Regions from separate parts of the Nocardioides pakistanensis genome, predicted to be linked through region 1. Evidence: riboswitches for the same ligand, from Rfam matches in the RefSeq annotation. Region 1 holds a riboswitch; the other holds the start of a gene.
The links. A riboswitch is a leader RNA that binds a small molecule or an ion and turns the genes downstream of it on or off. The one in region 1 is predicted to bind thiamine pyrophosphate.
Positions count from the first base shown of each region.

Region 1 (3,199 bases):
GCACAACCGTGCGCTCTGCGGTGGTTGAGGAGCGAGCCTGCGAGCGTCTCGAAACCCCGGTGGTTGAGGAGCGAGCCGAGCTCCGGTGGTTGAGGAGCGAGCCTGCGAGCGTCTCGAAACCCCGGGCGCCCGCGGCGGCGTCAGGGCAGCGCGTGTACGGCGAACTGCTCGGCCAACCGACCGGCAGCAAGGCCGTGCACCCCGGCCACCCGCGCGAGCTCCTCGCGCATCATCGCGGTCAGCCCCTCGCGGTCCGGGTGCTGGCTGTCGTGGCACAGCAGCGCGGCCATCTTCGCGTCGAAGTGGTCGGTGACGTCCACGGCGTGGTTGCTGCCGCGCGGGTGGTCGGCGATCCACAGCTCCCGCGGTGACCACTGCTCGAGGCCCTCGTCGCCGAGCAGCTCGGGGAACGCGAACGGGTTGCCGGCCGCCGGGTACAACGCCTGCGTCGCGGCCTCCCCACCGGCGAGGTGGTCGGGGTGCGACGGGGCGAGCCGGTCCCAGTCGCGTTCGGGGCTCTGGATCAGCACCCGTTGCGGACGCACCTGCCGGACCACCCGGGTCAGGTCGCGCACCAGGTCGCGGCTGACGACGAGCTCGCCGTCGACGTACCCGAGGAAGACCAGCCGCTCGACGCCGACCTCACGCGCGGCGGCGGTCTGCTCCGCGCGGCGGATCCGCGGCATCTCGGCGCGGTCGAGGCCGGGGTCGAACCCGCCGGCCTGTCCGTCGGTGATCACGCAGTAGGTGACCTCGACGCCGGCCTTGGTCCAGGTCGCGACCGTGCCGGCGGCGGCGAAGTCGACGTCGTCGGGGTGCGCGGTCACGACCAGGGCGCGTTCGACGCCGTGGTCGGGGAGCGGGGTCATGCCGACCAACCTAGGCGAGGAAGCCGGCCAGCTCGGCCAGGGCCCGCCGTGCCTCGGGGATCGGCAGGATCGGGTAGACGTGGATCAGCCCGGGCTCCTCGACGTACCTCAGCGGCCAGCCCTCCGCCACCGCGCGGTCGGCCAGCCGCCGGCACTGCGGCTGCAGCAGGTCCCGGGTGCCGCACCACATCAACGCCGGCGGCAGCCCGGCGAGGTCGCCGTTGACCGGACTCACCTCGGGCCGCGTGACGTCGTCGCCGCCGGCCCACCACGCCCCGCAGATCCGCAGCCGCGACAGCTTCAGCCACGGGTCCCGCCCGGCGGCCTCGATCGTGCCCGGGGTGGTGTCGGTCAGGTCCACCCACGGCGCGACCAGCACCAGGTGGGTCGGCTGCGGGCCGGGCCGTCGGGCGATCTGCTGCGCCAGCGCCAGCGCGAGGCCGCCGCCGGCGGAGTCCCCGGCGAGCACCACGCCGCCCGGCGACTCGATCGCGACCTGCTCGAACAGCCGCAGCAGGGGCTCGGTGGCGTCGCGCCAGGTGTGCGTGGGGGTGAGCGGGTAGACCGGGAACACCACGCGCAGGTCGAACCGCCGGGCCAGCCGGGCGACGTAGCGCCAGTGGACGGTGTCGGCGTGCGAGACGAAACCGCCGCCGTGCAGGTAGAACAACGTGCGGGTGGGCGTCGTACCGGCCACCCGCAGGTCGTGCACCGGGAAGCCCACCCCGTCGACCTCGGTGACCTCGAAGCCGCGCAGCACCCGGCGCGGCGGGTCGGTCCTCGCGGCCGCCTGCGCGGCCAGCTTGCGGGCCCGGAACGCCTCGGTGTCGACCACCTCGCTCGCGCCGCGCAGCAGCGGGATCAGCGTGGCGACGGCGCGGCTGCGCAGGCTCGGCATGGGTCCACCTCCATCGGGGCCGGCGTGCTGCGGAGGCTACCGCCCGCAGGTGTAGCCTGACCGCAGAACGACAGGGGAGCGCCGACCGGCGCTGAGAGTGCGGAACGGCCGCAGACCCTCGAACCTGATCCGGCTAGCACCGGCGAAGGAAGTCGAGTCTCGATCGCACGCGTGCGATCCCCTCCCGAAACACCTGGGAGTGCACAATGCGCATCACCACCCCGGCCCGCGGTGCGGGCCTCGCGGCGGCTGCCGCCCTGAGCCTGACCCTGAGCGCGTGCTCGCTCGGCGGTACGTCGGACGAGCCCGACCCCGCCGACGGCACCGCCGGGCCCGCGGACACCAAGGTCGTCCTGGCCAGCCACGAGTCGTGGTCGGTGCCCGAGGAGGTGCTCGCCGCCTTCACCGAGCAGACCGGGTACGAGGTCGAGGTGCAGGCCGCCGGGGACGCCGGCACGCTGACCAACAAGCTCGTGCTCACCAAGGGCTCGCCGATCGCCGACGCGGCGTTCGGGGTCGACAACACGTTCGCCTCCCGGGCGGTGTCGGAGGGCGTCTTCGCCGACTACGAGCCCGCCGACCCGCCGTCCTCGGTCGAGGGCTTCGAGCTGCCCGACGAGGCGGCCGCCGCCGCGCTCACCCCGGTGGACTTCGGCGACGTGTGCGTGAACGTCGACGACACCTGGTTCGCCGAGAAGGGGATCGAGCCGCCGGCCACGCTCGACGACCTCGCCGACCCGGCGTACAAGGACCTCTTCGTGACGCCCGGCGCGACCACCTCCTCACCGGGCCTCGCCTTCCTGCTCGCCACGATCGCGGAGTACGGCGACGGGTGGACCGACTACTGGGAGCGGCTGATGGCGAACGGCACCCGGGTCACCGCCGGCTGGAGCGACGCCTACACCGTCGACTTCACCGCCGGCGGTGGTGACGGCGACCGGCCGATCGTGCTGTCCTACGCCTCCTCCCCGCCGTTCACGATCCCCGAGGGTGGCGATGAGCCGACCACGAGCGCGCTGCTCGACACCTGCTACCGCCAGGTGGAGTACGCCGGCGTGCTCGAGGGCGCCTCGAACCCCGAGGGCGCGAAGGCGCTGATCGACTTCCTGCTCTCGCCGACCTTCCAGGAGGCGTTGCCGGAGAGCATGTACGTCTTCCCCGTCGACACCTCCGTCGAGCTGCCCGAGCTGTGGGCGCAGTGGGCGAAGGTCCCCGACGAGCCGCTCACCGTCGACCCCGACGAGGTCGCCGCGAACCGGGACGAGTGGCTGACCACCTGGGGGGAGATCACCACCCGGTGAGCGGCAACCGAGGGCTACGACTGGGGACCATCGCGCTCGCGGTGGTCCCGGTCGTGTTCCTCGGCGCGTTCTTCCTGCTCCCGCTCTCCGGCATGCTCGCTCGCGGCTTCTGGGTCGACGGGTCGCTCGAC
Region 1 covers NZ_BAAGUV010000022.1:57,596-60,794, reverse strand. Annotated here, with positions in the region: gene ACYVIH_RS08885 (PIG-L deacetylase family protein) at 141-869, opposite strand; gene ACYVIH_RS08880 (alpha/beta hydrolase fold domain-containing protein) at 880-1,767, opposite strand; TPP riboswitch at 1,830-1,935, shown strand; gene ACYVIH_RS08875 (thiamine ABC transporter substrate-binding protein) at 1,974-3,068, shown strand; gene ACYVIH_RS08870 (ABC transporter permease) at 3,065-3,199, shown strand, end outside.

Region 2 (3,199 bases), on a different contig from region 1:
ACCTGGTCGGCAGCTACAACGAGCTGGTCGAGCTGATGGCGCTCGCCGCCGACGGTCGGGTCGAGATGCTCACCCACACCTACCCGCTCGAGGCGGTCAACGACGCGATGGACGACCTCGACGCCGGCAGGCTGCGCGGTCGCGGGATCCTCGTGCCGTCGTCGGTCTGACCGCGCAGAGGGGCCAGGCGCTCCGGGACCTCCAACACTTATCCGGTGCCCGCAAGGGCGGATACCTTGCGGGCAGAGGGCTCTCTACACCCGGGGGTGTGTCATGCGTATCTCGCGCCTTCTCTCCCTGCTGATCAGCGTGCTGCTCGTCGTACCCGTGCTGGCGACCGCCGGCGCCACGGCCACCTCGAGCGCCGCCACCGTGCCGACCCTGGTCAAGATCCGGGCCGCGCACCACCCCGGCTTCGACCGGCTCGTGTTCGTCTTCGACGGTGGGATGCCCGCGCCCCGCCAGGTCAGGTACGTCGACCAGCTGCTCGGCGACGGGTCTGGGCTGCCGGTGCGGATCGCCGGACGGGCGATCCTGCGGGTCCGCTTCGACCAGGCCACCGCCCACGACGCCGACGGCCAGACGGTCGCCGCCCGCCGCGCGTTCCCGCTGCCCAACGTCATCACCGCGGTGCGCTCCGGCGACTTCGAGGCGGTGACCACGTACGGCATCGGCCTGGCCAAGAAGACCGACTTCGAGGTCTCCACCCTGCGCAACCCCCACCGGGTCGTGCTCGACATCCGGGCCGCCTTCCCGACCGTGGACCGCAAGGTGTTCTTCTTCGACGAGGACCGCTACCTGGCCAACACCGAGCCGTTCTTCGTGCCGCGGATGCGCCCGGTCCGCAAGGTCGCCCAGGCGACCGCGGTGCTGGACCGGCTCTACGCCGGGCCGCTGCCGCGCGAGCGCGCCGACGGGCTGCGGCTGCTCCGCTCGCGGTCGACCGGGTTCACGAACCTCGACATCGACGACATGGTCGCTCGCGTGCAGCTGACCGGCCGCTGCAGCAGCGGCGGGTCGACGGTCACCGTCGCCGGGGAGATCATGCCGACGCTGAGGCAGTTCCCGCGGGTCGACTGGGTCAAGATCTACGACCCGGCCGGCACCACCGAGACCCCGCTCGGCCCCTCCGACTCGATCCCGGAGTGCCTCGAGCCGTAGGGGCCCGGCGGAGGCGTGACCGCGCCGCCGACCGCTGCTATCGTCGCCACATCCACACGGGAGCCCGAGGCATCGGGCTGAGATGGAGCTGTAGCCGCTCCGACCGTCGAACCTGATCCGGGTAATGCCGGCGAAGGAAGTGAGGCGACGTGCTACCACGCATCCACTGCATCACCGATCTCCCCGCACACGACGAGGTGGCGCTCGACCTGCTGGCCTCGCTGGTCGCGGCGGGGGTCGACGCGGTCCAGGTCCGCGCCAAGGATCTCGCCGACCGCGAGCTGCTGGCGTTCACCCGTGCCGTCCTCCACCGCCTCAGCGGTACGGCGGCCACGGTGATCGTGAACGACCGGATCGACATCGCGCTGGCCGCAGGCGCCCACGGCGTCCACCTGGGGCTCGACGACCTGCCCGTCGCGGACGCCAGACGCCTTGCCCCGCAGGGCTTCTTGATCGGTGCGACCTGCCGCGACGCCGAGCACGCCCGCGCAGCGAAGGCGGCCGGAGCGGACTACGCCGGGGTCGGGCCGGTGTACCCGTCGGCCACCAAGGCCGGCCTGCCCGACCCGATCGGCCTGGACACGCTGCAGGAGACCGCTGCGGTGCTGCCGGCGATCGCGATCTCCGGGATCACAGCGCAGCGGGTGCCCGAGGTGATGGCCGCCGGGGTGCACGGCGTCGCCGTCGCCGCCGCGCTCTGCCGGTCCGCTGATCCGCCGCTCGCCGCGAAGGAGCTGGTCGCCGCCGTCGCCGGGTCATGAAGGTCGCTGTCGCCGGGGCCGGGATCATCGGCCTCGCCTGCGCCGACGAGCTGGTCCGTGCCGGTCACGACGTGCACGTCTTCGACCCCTCGCCGGGCCAGGGAGCCACCCACGCCGCGGCCGGGATGCTGACCCCCGGTGGGGAGGCGTGGTTCGGGGAGGTTTCCCTGCTCCGGCTGGGGATCGAGTCGGCGAGGATGTGGCCGGCGTACGCAGCCTCCCTCTCCGCACGCGCCGGCGTCGACGTCGACCTCAGGACCACGGGCACCGTGCTCGCCGGTGTCGACCGCGACGACCTGGCCGACGTGGAGCGGCCGCTGGGGCTCCTGCGCGCCCACGGTGTGCTGGTCGAGGAGCTGACCGGCCGCGAGCTGCGCCGGCAGGAGCCGGCCCTCGGCCGTGTCGCCGGCGGCGCGCTTCTGCCCGAGGATCACAATGTCGACCCGCGCCGGGTGGCCGAGGCGTTGCTCCGGGTGCTGGGGGACCGGGTGGTGCATCGCGACGTGGATGCCGTCGTGGACGACGCGGTGCGACTCCGGGACGGCTCGCAGTTCCCCTGTGACGCCGTGGTCTGGGCGACCGGGGCGCGGGCGCGCGAGCACGGGCCGTGGGTGCGGCCCGTGCAGGGCGAGACGATCCGGCTGCGCGGTGGTGACGCCCCCGACCGGGTCGTCCGGGCCCGGGTGCACGGCGAGCCGGTCTACGTCGTACCCCGCGCCCACGGCGAGGTCGTGGTCGGCGCCACCGAGGAGCAGCACCACGGGCCACCGGTCGCGACGGTCGGAGCAGTCAGCCGGCTGCTGGCCGCGGCACGGGCGCTGGTCCCCGGCCTCGACACCGCGGAGCTGCTCGAGGTCACCGCCCGGCACCGGCCGGGCAGCCCGGACAACGGCCCGCTGCTCGGGCTCGATCCCGGCGCCGACCTCGGCTCCGGCGGAGGCGGAGGCACGGGCCGACCGCGGCAGGTGCTCGCCGTCGGTCACTACCGCGGCGGCGTGCTGCTTGCGCCGCTGACCGCGCAGGTGGTTCGGGCGCACGTCGAGGACGCGCCCGTGCCCGAGGTCGCACGACCGTTCACCCCGGACCGGTTCACCCCAGCACGACAAGGAGCCAGCTGATGGACATCACCTTCAACGGCGAGCAGCGCACGGTAACCGACGAGGCCACCGTCGCCGAGCTCGTGCCGCGAGTCGGCGGGCTCGCCGTGGCCGTCAACGGGGTCGTGGTCCCCGCGACGGCGTGGTCGCGGACCCGGCTCGCCGAGCGCGACGAGGTCG
Region 2 covers NZ_BAAGUV010000002.1:50,803-54,001, forward strand. Annotated here, with positions in the region: gene ACYVIH_RS00265 (NAD(P)-dependent alcohol dehydrogenase) at 1-170, shown strand, start outside; gene ACYVIH_RS00270 (AMIN-like domain-containing (lipo)protein) at 274-1,161, shown strand; TPP riboswitch at 1,208-1,317, shown strand; gene thiE (thiamine phosphate synthase) at 1,311-1,922, shown strand; gene thiO (glycine oxidase ThiO) at 1,919-3,040, shown strand; gene thiS (sulfur carrier protein ThiS) at 3,040-3,199, shown strand, end outside.
Region 2: linked by a shared signal. The riboswitch ahead of thiE (thiamine phosphate synthase) and the one ahead of ACYVIH_RS08875 (thiamine ABC transporter substrate-binding protein) in region 1 are both predicted to bind thiamine pyrophosphate.